4 regions of the Pseudocitrobacter corydidari genome follow, and region 1 is predicted to be linked to each of the others. Evidence: predicted binding sites of a transcription regulator. Region 1 holds the regulator's gene; each other region holds the start of a gene.
The links. Region 1 encodes PurR, which represses purine synthesis genes. Its sites were predicted from a motif close to CANGCAAACGTTTGCNTG; they were not measured.

Region 1 (2,206 bases):
GTCTGTTATCAAAAAAATGCAGATCACCCGTCAGCAGTGTCAGCAAATTGCCAATGGCTGGAGAGGGCAGTTGGCTATCGCGGTGGACAATATTGTAAAACCAGAGCGCACCCGACAAATGATTGTCGATTTTTATCGCCACTTCAGTGACGTAGAGCTGCTGGCGTATCAGGAGGTATTTAACGGCGTGTGGGATGCCCTGGCCGATGGGCGAGTGGAGTTAGCGATTGGCGCGACGCGCGCCATCCCTGTTGGGGGGCGATATGCGTTCCGCGACATGGGTATGCTGAGCTGGCAGTGCGTGGTGGCCAGCACGCATCCGCTAGCACAGATGACAGGGCCGCTGAGTGATGACGTGTTGCGCAACTGGCCGTCGCTGGTGCGCGAAGATACGTCACGGTCGTTACCGAAACGTACCACCTGGTTGCTGGATAATCAGAAAAGGGTCGTGGTGCCCGACTGGGAATCGTCAGAAACCTGCTTATCCGCAGGATTATGCGTTGGCATGGTGCCAGAGCATTTTGCGCGACCGAAGATAGATAAAGGCGAATGGGTTGCCCTGGAGCTGGAAAACCCGTTTCCCGATGCGGCCTGTTGCCTGACCTGGCAGCAAAACGACAGTTCACCGGCGCTAAGCTGGTTATTAGAGTATCTGGGAGACAGTGAAACGCTGAACAGCGAATGGCTGCGAACGCCCGAATTGAGCGTTCGCTGTGGCGATTAACGGCGATAGTCGCGGAACGGGCCGTCGGCCACGGAGCGGCGTTCAATCAGGCGCGGGTGCACCTCGATGGACTGCGACTCTTCGCGTTTGCTGACAATTCGGTCCATCAGCATATTGAAGGCGGTTTCTCCGAGGGAATCCTTCGGCTGGTGGATAGTGGTCAGCGCCGGGGTGAAGAAACGTGAGTTGCGCACGTTGTCATAACCAATCAGGGAGATATCCTGCGGCACGCGCAGTCCCATTTCGTCTGCGGCGCACAACGCACCCATCGCCATGATATCGCCACCGCAGAAGATAGCGGTAGGGCGCGGATTCTGGGACAGAATTTGCTGCATCGCACGATAGCCGGATTCCGGTTCGAAATCGCCCTGCACGATCCAGTTTTCCGGCACCTTGATCATCATCTCGTCCATGGCTTTCATAAAGCCAGCCAGACGACCTGCACCGGTGTTGCGCTCCAGCGGACCTGGGATCACGCCAATTTCGCGATGCCCACGTTCTACCAGATAGCGACCAGCCATGTAGCCGCCTTCGAAGGCGTTATCGATAACCGAGTCGGTAAAGTCAGCTTTCGCTTCGCCCCAGTCCATAACCACCATCGGAATATGGCGGTACTCTTCCAGCATTTGCAGCAGCGGTTCCGGGTATTCGGAACACATCACCAGCAGGCCGTCCACGCGTTTCTGCGCCATCATGGAGAGATACGCGCGCTGTTTTTCAAGGTTGTTCCACGCATTACCGAGGATCAGGGTATAGCCTTTCTGGAAGCAGTTCTTCTCAACGGCTTCAATAATTTCTGCAAAGTAGGCAGCTTCACTGCTGGTCGCCAACAAACCAATGGACTTGGTGTGATTGACCTTCAGGCTACGGGCCACGGCGCTGGGAGAGTAGTGCAATTCTTTGATTGCCGCCCATACCGCTTCACGCGTCTCTTCGGCGACAAAACGCGTCTTGTTAATCACATGTGATACAGTTGTAGTGGAAACGTTTGCGCGCTTCGCTACATCTTTAATAGTTGCCATTCCATCTCACTCCAGACCCGGGCCTGCCCCTGATCGATTCAATACGAAAACGTTTGCCTTCACTCACCCTGGCGCAATGTTATGAATTGCGGTTCGCCGGGAAAACGACACAGGACGACAGGAGGGGGTCAATGGCCGATACACTTTTTAATAAGCGTCGAATTTTGTCTTATCTTTGCCAAAAGTGGAAGCGCAAAATCGGTTATTGCGTGAAATCCGGGAAGATTTTTGCGAATAAGTGTGCAAAAATGACATAGCTCACTTTTGGTGTGGGGATAATAAGGAGAAAAATTGATGAGTACCGAACTGAAGATGTCAATTACCACAACGGTTATTACGCTGGCGCTGATCGTCGCGGCCGCGCTGACCGCCGTCCTGCATTAACCCATCCTAAAGGGAGAGACGGCTCTCCCTCTCTTCGATTGTTATCAATTCAGCAAAAATATTTTGCTAATTTGTT
Region 2 (2,206 bases), 2.2 Mb from region 1:
GCACCGACACCGCGCGTTCAAAGACGCGATAAAAGCCCACCAGCGCCAGGCCATTACTCAGGATTACGCCAATAAACAGCACGCATACAAAGGTTGGCAATTCAAACATGGTGCCGGTCAGCAGTTGCGCAACCACTCGCCCGACCGTCAGACAAATCGCAATCAGTGCGATGCTTTCAATCAACACCAGCGAGGTGATAACGCGCCCAACGTCCGGCTTTTCAAACGCCGTCGGCACTTCCTGATCCTCCGGCGTACCGTCCGGCGAGGAAGAGTGTTTAACCAGATAACGCGCCACTGGCCCGCCAATCAGCCCGCCCAGCACCAGGCCAAACGTTGCGCAAGCCATCGCGACTTCCGTTGCGCTGGTAAAACCGTAGCGTTCGGTAAACAGTTTGCCCCACGCCGCCCCGGTACCATGGCCGCCAGAGAGCGTAATCGAGCCTGCCAGCAGGCCCATCAACGGGTCCAGCCCCAGCATTTTCGCCATGCCAATACCGATGGCGTTCTGCATCAGCAGCAGCCCCACCACCACAATCAGAAAGGTGCCTAATACTTTACCGCCCGCACGAAGGCTGGCGAGATTGGCGTTCAGGCCAATCGTGGCGAAGAAGGCCAGCATCAGCGGATCTTTCAGACTCATATCGAAGTCGATTTCCCAGCCCATGCTTTTTTTCAGCACCAGCAACGCCAGCGCCACCAGCAGCCCACCGGCGACCGGTTCAGGAATAGTGTATTTTTTAAAGAAGGGAACGGAGTGAACCAGTTTGCGCCCTAACAGCAGCACCATTGTCGCCGCGACCAGCGTAGATAACGTATCGAGATGAAACATATTTAAAGCTCCTTACCAGACGCATGATTCATTCATACGCGACGTATTTCCTGTGTCGTTGAGATCTCATCGTAAGATCAGGGAGCAGATTGTAATCAATAAATGCGCAAAAATGACAGAAAAAGGTTAATCACGCTGATAAACCATTTATGCAATGAATAATTGATAAAAAATAAGGTCCGGTAATTTTTTAACGCCATCACAAAGCAACCGTTTGCTTTTACTCGCCAGTCCGATAAAATCGCCACTTTTCCACCACGAGATCGTCCCTGATGTCCGCCAACACCCTTGAGTCAGAAAATGCGCAACCGGTTGCGCACACTCAAAACAGCGAATTGATTTACCGCTTAGAAGACCGCCCGCCGCTGCCACAAACCCTTTTTGCCGCACTGCAACACCTGCTGGCGATGTTTGTCGCGGTGATCACGCCAGCCCTGCTGATTTGTCAGGCGCTGGGGCTGCCGGCGGCCGATACTCAGCACATCATCAGCATGTCGCTGTTCGCTTCCGGTGTGGCGTCCATCATCCAGATTAAAGCCTGGGGCCCGGTGGGTTCTGGTCTGCTGTCGATTCAGGGCACCAGCTTCAACTTCGTTGCGCCGCTGATTATGGGCGGTACCGCACTGAAAACCGGCGGTGCCGATGTGCCGACCATGATGGCGGCGCTGTTTGGTACGCTGATGCTGGCGAGCTGCACCGAGATGGTGTTGTCACGCGTGCTGCACCTGGCGCGACGTATTATCACGCCGCTGGTTTCCGGCGTGGTGGTGATGATTATCGGCCTGTCGCTGATTCAGGTTGGCCTGACATCCATTGGCGGCGGTTATGCGGCAATGAGTAACAACACCTTTGGCGCGCCGAAAAATCTGCTGCTGGCGGGTATCGTGCTGGTGCTGATTATCCTGCTTAACCGCCAGCGTAATCCGTACCTTCGCATTGCGTCGCTGGTGATTGCCATGGCGGCGGGATATCTGATGGCCTGGTTCCTGGGCATGCTCCCGGAAAACACCGCGCCGACCAACACCGACCTGCTGATGATCCCAACCCCGCTATACTATGGTCTGGGCATCGACTGGAACCTGCTGCTGCCGCTGATGCTGGTGTTTATGATCACCTCACTGGAAACGATTGGTGATATCACGGCGACATCTGACGTCTCTGAGCAACCGGTCTCCGGCCCGGTATACATGAAGCGCCTGAAGGGCGGCGTGCTGGCCAACGGCCTGAACTCGTTTGTCTCTGCGGTATTCAACACCTTCCCGAACTCCTGCTTCGGCCAGAACAATGGCGTGATTCAGCTGACCGGCGTCGCCAGCCGTTACGTCGGTTTCGTGGTGGCGTTGATGCTGATTGTCCTTGGTCTGTTCCCGGCGG
Region 3 (2,206 bases), 1.9 Mb from region 1:
ATTTAATTCTAATTATGGGCGTTTTCGGCTGGCGGCCTCCGGGCGGGCTGGTTACTCTGAGAACGGTTTACGCAAAATTAACAAAAGAGAATAGCTATGCATGATGCACAAATCCGTGTCGCCATTGCCGGGGCCGGTGGACGTATGGGGCGCCAGTTAATTCAGGCGGCGATTGCAATGGACGGCGTTCAGTTGGGCGCGGCGCTGGAGCGCGAAGGTTCCAGCCTGCTGGGCAGTGATGCGGGCGAACTGGCGTGTGCGGGGAAAACGGGCGTGACCGTTCAGAGCAGCCTCGACGCGGTTAAAGATGATTTTGATGTGTTTATCGATTTTACCCGCCCGGAAGGCACGCTGACGCATCTGGCGTTCTGCCGTGAGCACGGGAAAGGCATGGTTATCGGGACCACCGGTTTTGATGATGCCGGCAAGCAGGCTATTCGCGATGCTTCTCAGGAGATAGCGATTGTCTTTGCCGCCAACTTCAGCGTGGGTGTGAACGTGATGCTGAAGCTGCTGGAGAAAGCGGCCAAAGTGATGGGCGACTATACCGACATCGAAATTATTGAAGCGCACCATCGTCACAAAGTGGATGCGCCATCAGGCACGGCGCTGGCGATGGGTGAGGCGATTGCCTCGGCGCTGAATAAAGATCTGAAAGAGTGCGCGGTTTACAGCCGTGAAGGTTATACCGGTGAGCGCGTGCCGGGCACTATCGGTTTTGCGACCGTGCGTGCGGGCGATATCGTCGGCGAACATACGGCGATGTTCGCCGATATTGGTGAACGCGTTGAGATTACGCACAAAGCGTCCAGCCGCATGACGTTTGCCAATGGCGCGGTGCGTTCGGCTTTATGGCTCAAGTCGAAGCAAAACGGTCTTTTTGATATGCGTGATGTGCTTAATCTTAATGAATTATAGTATTTATTACCCATCGTGATGTGGTATTGCAGTCGGTAAGGTATTGATTGCATAGGGCGATATTTTATCGCCCTTTATTTTATTGGTTACATATAGTTTTGTATGCGAAATGCATAAAATAATAACTTATCCTGGTGTTATTGGTTGTTTAAATGTAAATTTTGACCATCCGGTCTACTTTTTTCTCCTCTCAAACGTTTTTTAACATTCTTTCAGCCCCGCAAGCGTTTTCTGATGTGAGTTAGGTGATCTTTTTGCCTGTTAAAAGCGTCAGTTAAAGCCAGTGGCGCAAAATAATAATAAAAAATGCCCTTTAAGGTAGACTTTTGTCTGGGCTCTCTCTAGAATGCCGCCGTTTGCCAGAAATTCAAAGGTAAGCAGATTTGCATTGATTTATGTCACCATTGTGAATTAATATGCAAATAAAGTGAGTGAATATTCTCTGGAGGGTGTTTTGATTAAGTCAGCGCTATTGGTTCTGGAAGACGGAACCCAGTTTCACGGTCGGGCCATAGGGGCAACAGGTTCGGCGGTTGGGGAAGTCGTTTTCAATACTTCAATGACCGGTTATCAAGAAATCCTCACTGATCCTTCCTATTCTCGCCAAATCGTTACTCTTACTTATCCTCATATCGGCAATGTCGGCACCAATGCTGCTGACGAAGAGTCTTCTCAGGTTCATGCGCAGGGTCTGGTTATCCGCGACCTGCCGCTGATTGCCAGCAACTACCGCAATACTGAAGACCTTTCTTCCTACCTGAAACGTCATAACATCGTGGCGATTGCCGATATCGATACCCGTAAGCTGACGCGTCTGCTGCGCGAGAAGGGTGCACAGAACGGTTGCATCATCGCAGGGGATAACCTCGATGCGGCGCTGGCGCTGGAAAAAGCGCGTGCGTTCCCGGGCCTGAACGGAATGGACCTGGCGAAAGAAGTCACCACCCGCGAATCCTACAGCTGGACGCAGGGTAGCTGGACGCTGGCAGAAGAGCTGCCGGAAGCCAAAAAAGAAGAAGAGCTGCCATTCCACGTCGTTGCCTACGATTTTGGCGCGAAACGCAATATTCTGCGTATGCTGGTTGACCGTGGCTGCCGCCTGACCATCGTTCCGGCGCAAACTTCTGCGGAAGATGTGCTGAAGATGAACCCGGACGGTGTGTTCCTCTCCAACGGCCCAGGCGACCCGGCACCGTGTGATTACGCGATTACCGCGATTCAGAAATTCCTCGAAACCGACATTCCGGTCTTCGGCATCTGCCTTGGCCATCAGCTGCTGGCGCTGGCG
Region 4 (2,206 bases), 240 kb from region 1:
CGCGCAGCCAGAAATAGTTATCGATACGCGTATCGCCATGAAGCGTCATGGCGTGAGGAATTCGTTTCGCTTTTGGCGGCATGTCATTGTTCTTCTGTATTAGTTACACCCTATAAGGGTGGACAAATTAAACGACGATGCAAGCGAAACCTGTGACAAGACGTTTAAAGTTGCTGTTTTTGTTGCTGCAAATCCTGCTCGATGCCTTCTCGCACTTCCGGCGGCAGCTTCAGCGCGTCGCCCAGCGCATTCAGATAGCTGCGCTCCATAAAGTGATCGATATCTATTGCCGCACAACTCACAAAGTAAAGCTCTAAAGCCTCTTCTTCGTTATGCACATCACGCGCCAAACGTTGGGGATCGAGCGGCTGCTCGATAGCCTGGGCGATCAGCGCACGCCCCTGCTCTTCAACACCGGCTTCGCGCAATTGCTGTTCGATAGCCGCCTGCTCTTTGGCATCAATATGCCCGTCGCTTTTCGCGGCAAAGACCAACGCCAGAATCAGCCGCTCCGTACGCACATCCAGCGGCGCGGCGGGTTCACCGTATTTCTGTTCTGTTTGTGGGTTACCTTTTAACTTATCTTTATATTTGTTCCACAACACGCTGCCAGCCACCGCACCGCCGCCGACCAACAGCGCCCCGGTGCCGTATTTCGCCAGCATTTTGCGCGAGGATTTACTGGCGACCAGCAACCCCGCCAGCCCGCCCAGTGCGCCAGGCACCAGCATTTGGCTGAGATCTTTCTTCCCCTCACCCGATTTTTGCCCCAGCAGCGATTGCAGTTGATTAAGCCAGCCAGACATATGACCTCCGATAGATTTGTGCCAGTTATCCAGCGTAGGCGAGCCGATGTCAGGATATGTCTGCTACGCATAAAGATGCGCAAATTTAGGGTGATAGCGCCGGGTTAACGCTGACAGCAAGACAGACGCAAACGTTTTCGTTTATAATGCACGAAATTTTGACAGACGATGGAAGATGTAATGACTTTACTAGGCACAGCCCTGCGTCCTGCGGCGACGCGCGTAATGCTATTAGGTTCTGGCGAACTCGGAAAAGAGGTCGCCATTGAGTGTCAGCGACTGGGAATTGAAGTGATTGCTGTCGATCGCTATGCCGATGCGCCTGCCATGCACGTCGCTCATCGCTCGCACGTCATTAACATGCTGGATGGTCAGGCGCTGAAAGCGCTGGTCGAGGCGGAAAAACCGCATTTCATCGTGCCGGAAATTGAAGCCATCGCTACTGACATGCTGGTTGAGCTGGAACGTCAGGGCCAGAACGTGGTGCCCTGCGCACGCGCCACGCAACTGACCATGAACCGCGAAGGCATTCGTCGCCTGGCCGCCGAAGAACTCAAGCTCCCCACGTCGGCATATCGTTTTGCCGACAGCGAAGCTGCGTTCCGTGATGCCGTCCAGCAGATTGGCCTGCCCTGCATCATCAAACCGGTAATGAGCTCATCTGGCAAAGGCCAGAGCTTTATCCGCAGCGAAACGCAGCTTGCCGATGCCTGGCAATATGCTCAGCAGGGTGGCCGTGCGGGCGCGGGCCTTGTCATCGTCGAAGGCGTGGTGAATTTCGATTTTGAAATCACCCTGCTGACGGTGAGCGCGGTCGATGGCGTTCACTTCTGCGCACCGGTCGGTCACCGCCAGGAAGATGGCGATTATCGCGAATCGTGGCAGCCGCAGCAGATGAGCGCCCTCGCGCTGGAACGTGCGCAGGCTATCGCGCGGGACGTTGTGCTGGCGCTGGGCGGTCATGGCTTGTTTGGTGTCGAACTGTTTGTCTGTGGCGATGAGGTTATCTTCAGCGAGGTTTCCCCGCGCCCGCATGACACCGGGATGGTGACGCTGATTTCACAAGACCTCTCCGAATTCGCCCTGCACGTCCGCGCATTTCTGGGCCTGCCGGTTGGCGCGATTCGTCAGTATGGGCCGTCCGCTTCGGCGGTTATATTGCCGCGCATGCAGAGCCATAATGTCACCTTTGATAACGTCAATGGCGCAGTGGGCGCGGGTTTGCAGGTTCGCCTGTTTGCTAAACCGGAAATTGACGGTACGCGTCGAATGGGCGTGGCGCTGGCAACAGCGGATTCGGTTGATGACGCCATCGAGCGGGCAAAAGCCGCCGCCGCCGCCGTGATCGTGAAGGGATAAAAAAAGCGGGCCGATGGCCCGCTTCTGGTTTTAGGCCGGGT

Region 2: a site for PurR is predicted at 1,036-1,053, ahead of G163CM_RS18340 (nucleobase:cation symporter-2 family protein). Genes of this name have one in related genera too.
Region 3: a site for PurR is predicted at 1,264-1,281, ahead of carA (glutamine-hydrolyzing carbamoyl-phosphate synthase small subunit). Genes of this name have one in related genera too.
Region 4: a site for PurR is predicted at 931-948, ahead of purT (formate-dependent phosphoribosylglycinamide formyltransferase). Genes of this name have one in related genera too.

The regions. Positions count from the first base shown of each region.
Region 1 covers NZ_CP087880.1:1,140,759-1,142,964, forward strand. Annotated here, with positions in the region: gene punR (DNA-binding transcriptional activator PunR) at 1-724, shown strand, start outside; gene purR (HTH-type transcriptional repressor PurR) at 721-1,746, opposite strand; gene cydH (cytochrome bd-I oxidase subunit CydH) at 2,041-2,130, shown strand.
Region 2 covers NZ_CP087880.1:3,958,345-3,960,550, reverse strand. Annotated here, with positions in the region: gene gltS (sodium/glutamate symporter) at 1-832, opposite strand, end outside; gene G163CM_RS18340 (nucleobase:cation symporter-2 family protein) at 1,105-2,206, shown strand, end outside.
Region 3 covers NZ_CP087880.1:3,084,004-3,086,209, reverse strand. Annotated here, with positions in the region: gene dapB (4-hydroxy-tetrahydrodipicolinate reductase) at 97-918, shown strand; gene carA (glutamine-hydrolyzing carbamoyl-phosphate synthase small subunit) at 1,373-2,206, shown strand, end outside.
Region 4 covers NZ_CP087880.1:897,962-900,167, reverse strand. Annotated here, with positions in the region: gene ptrB (oligopeptidase B) at 1-82, opposite strand, end outside; gene G163CM_RS04165 (tellurite resistance TerB family protein) at 165-806, opposite strand; gene purT (formate-dependent phosphoribosylglycinamide formyltransferase) at 987-2,165, shown strand.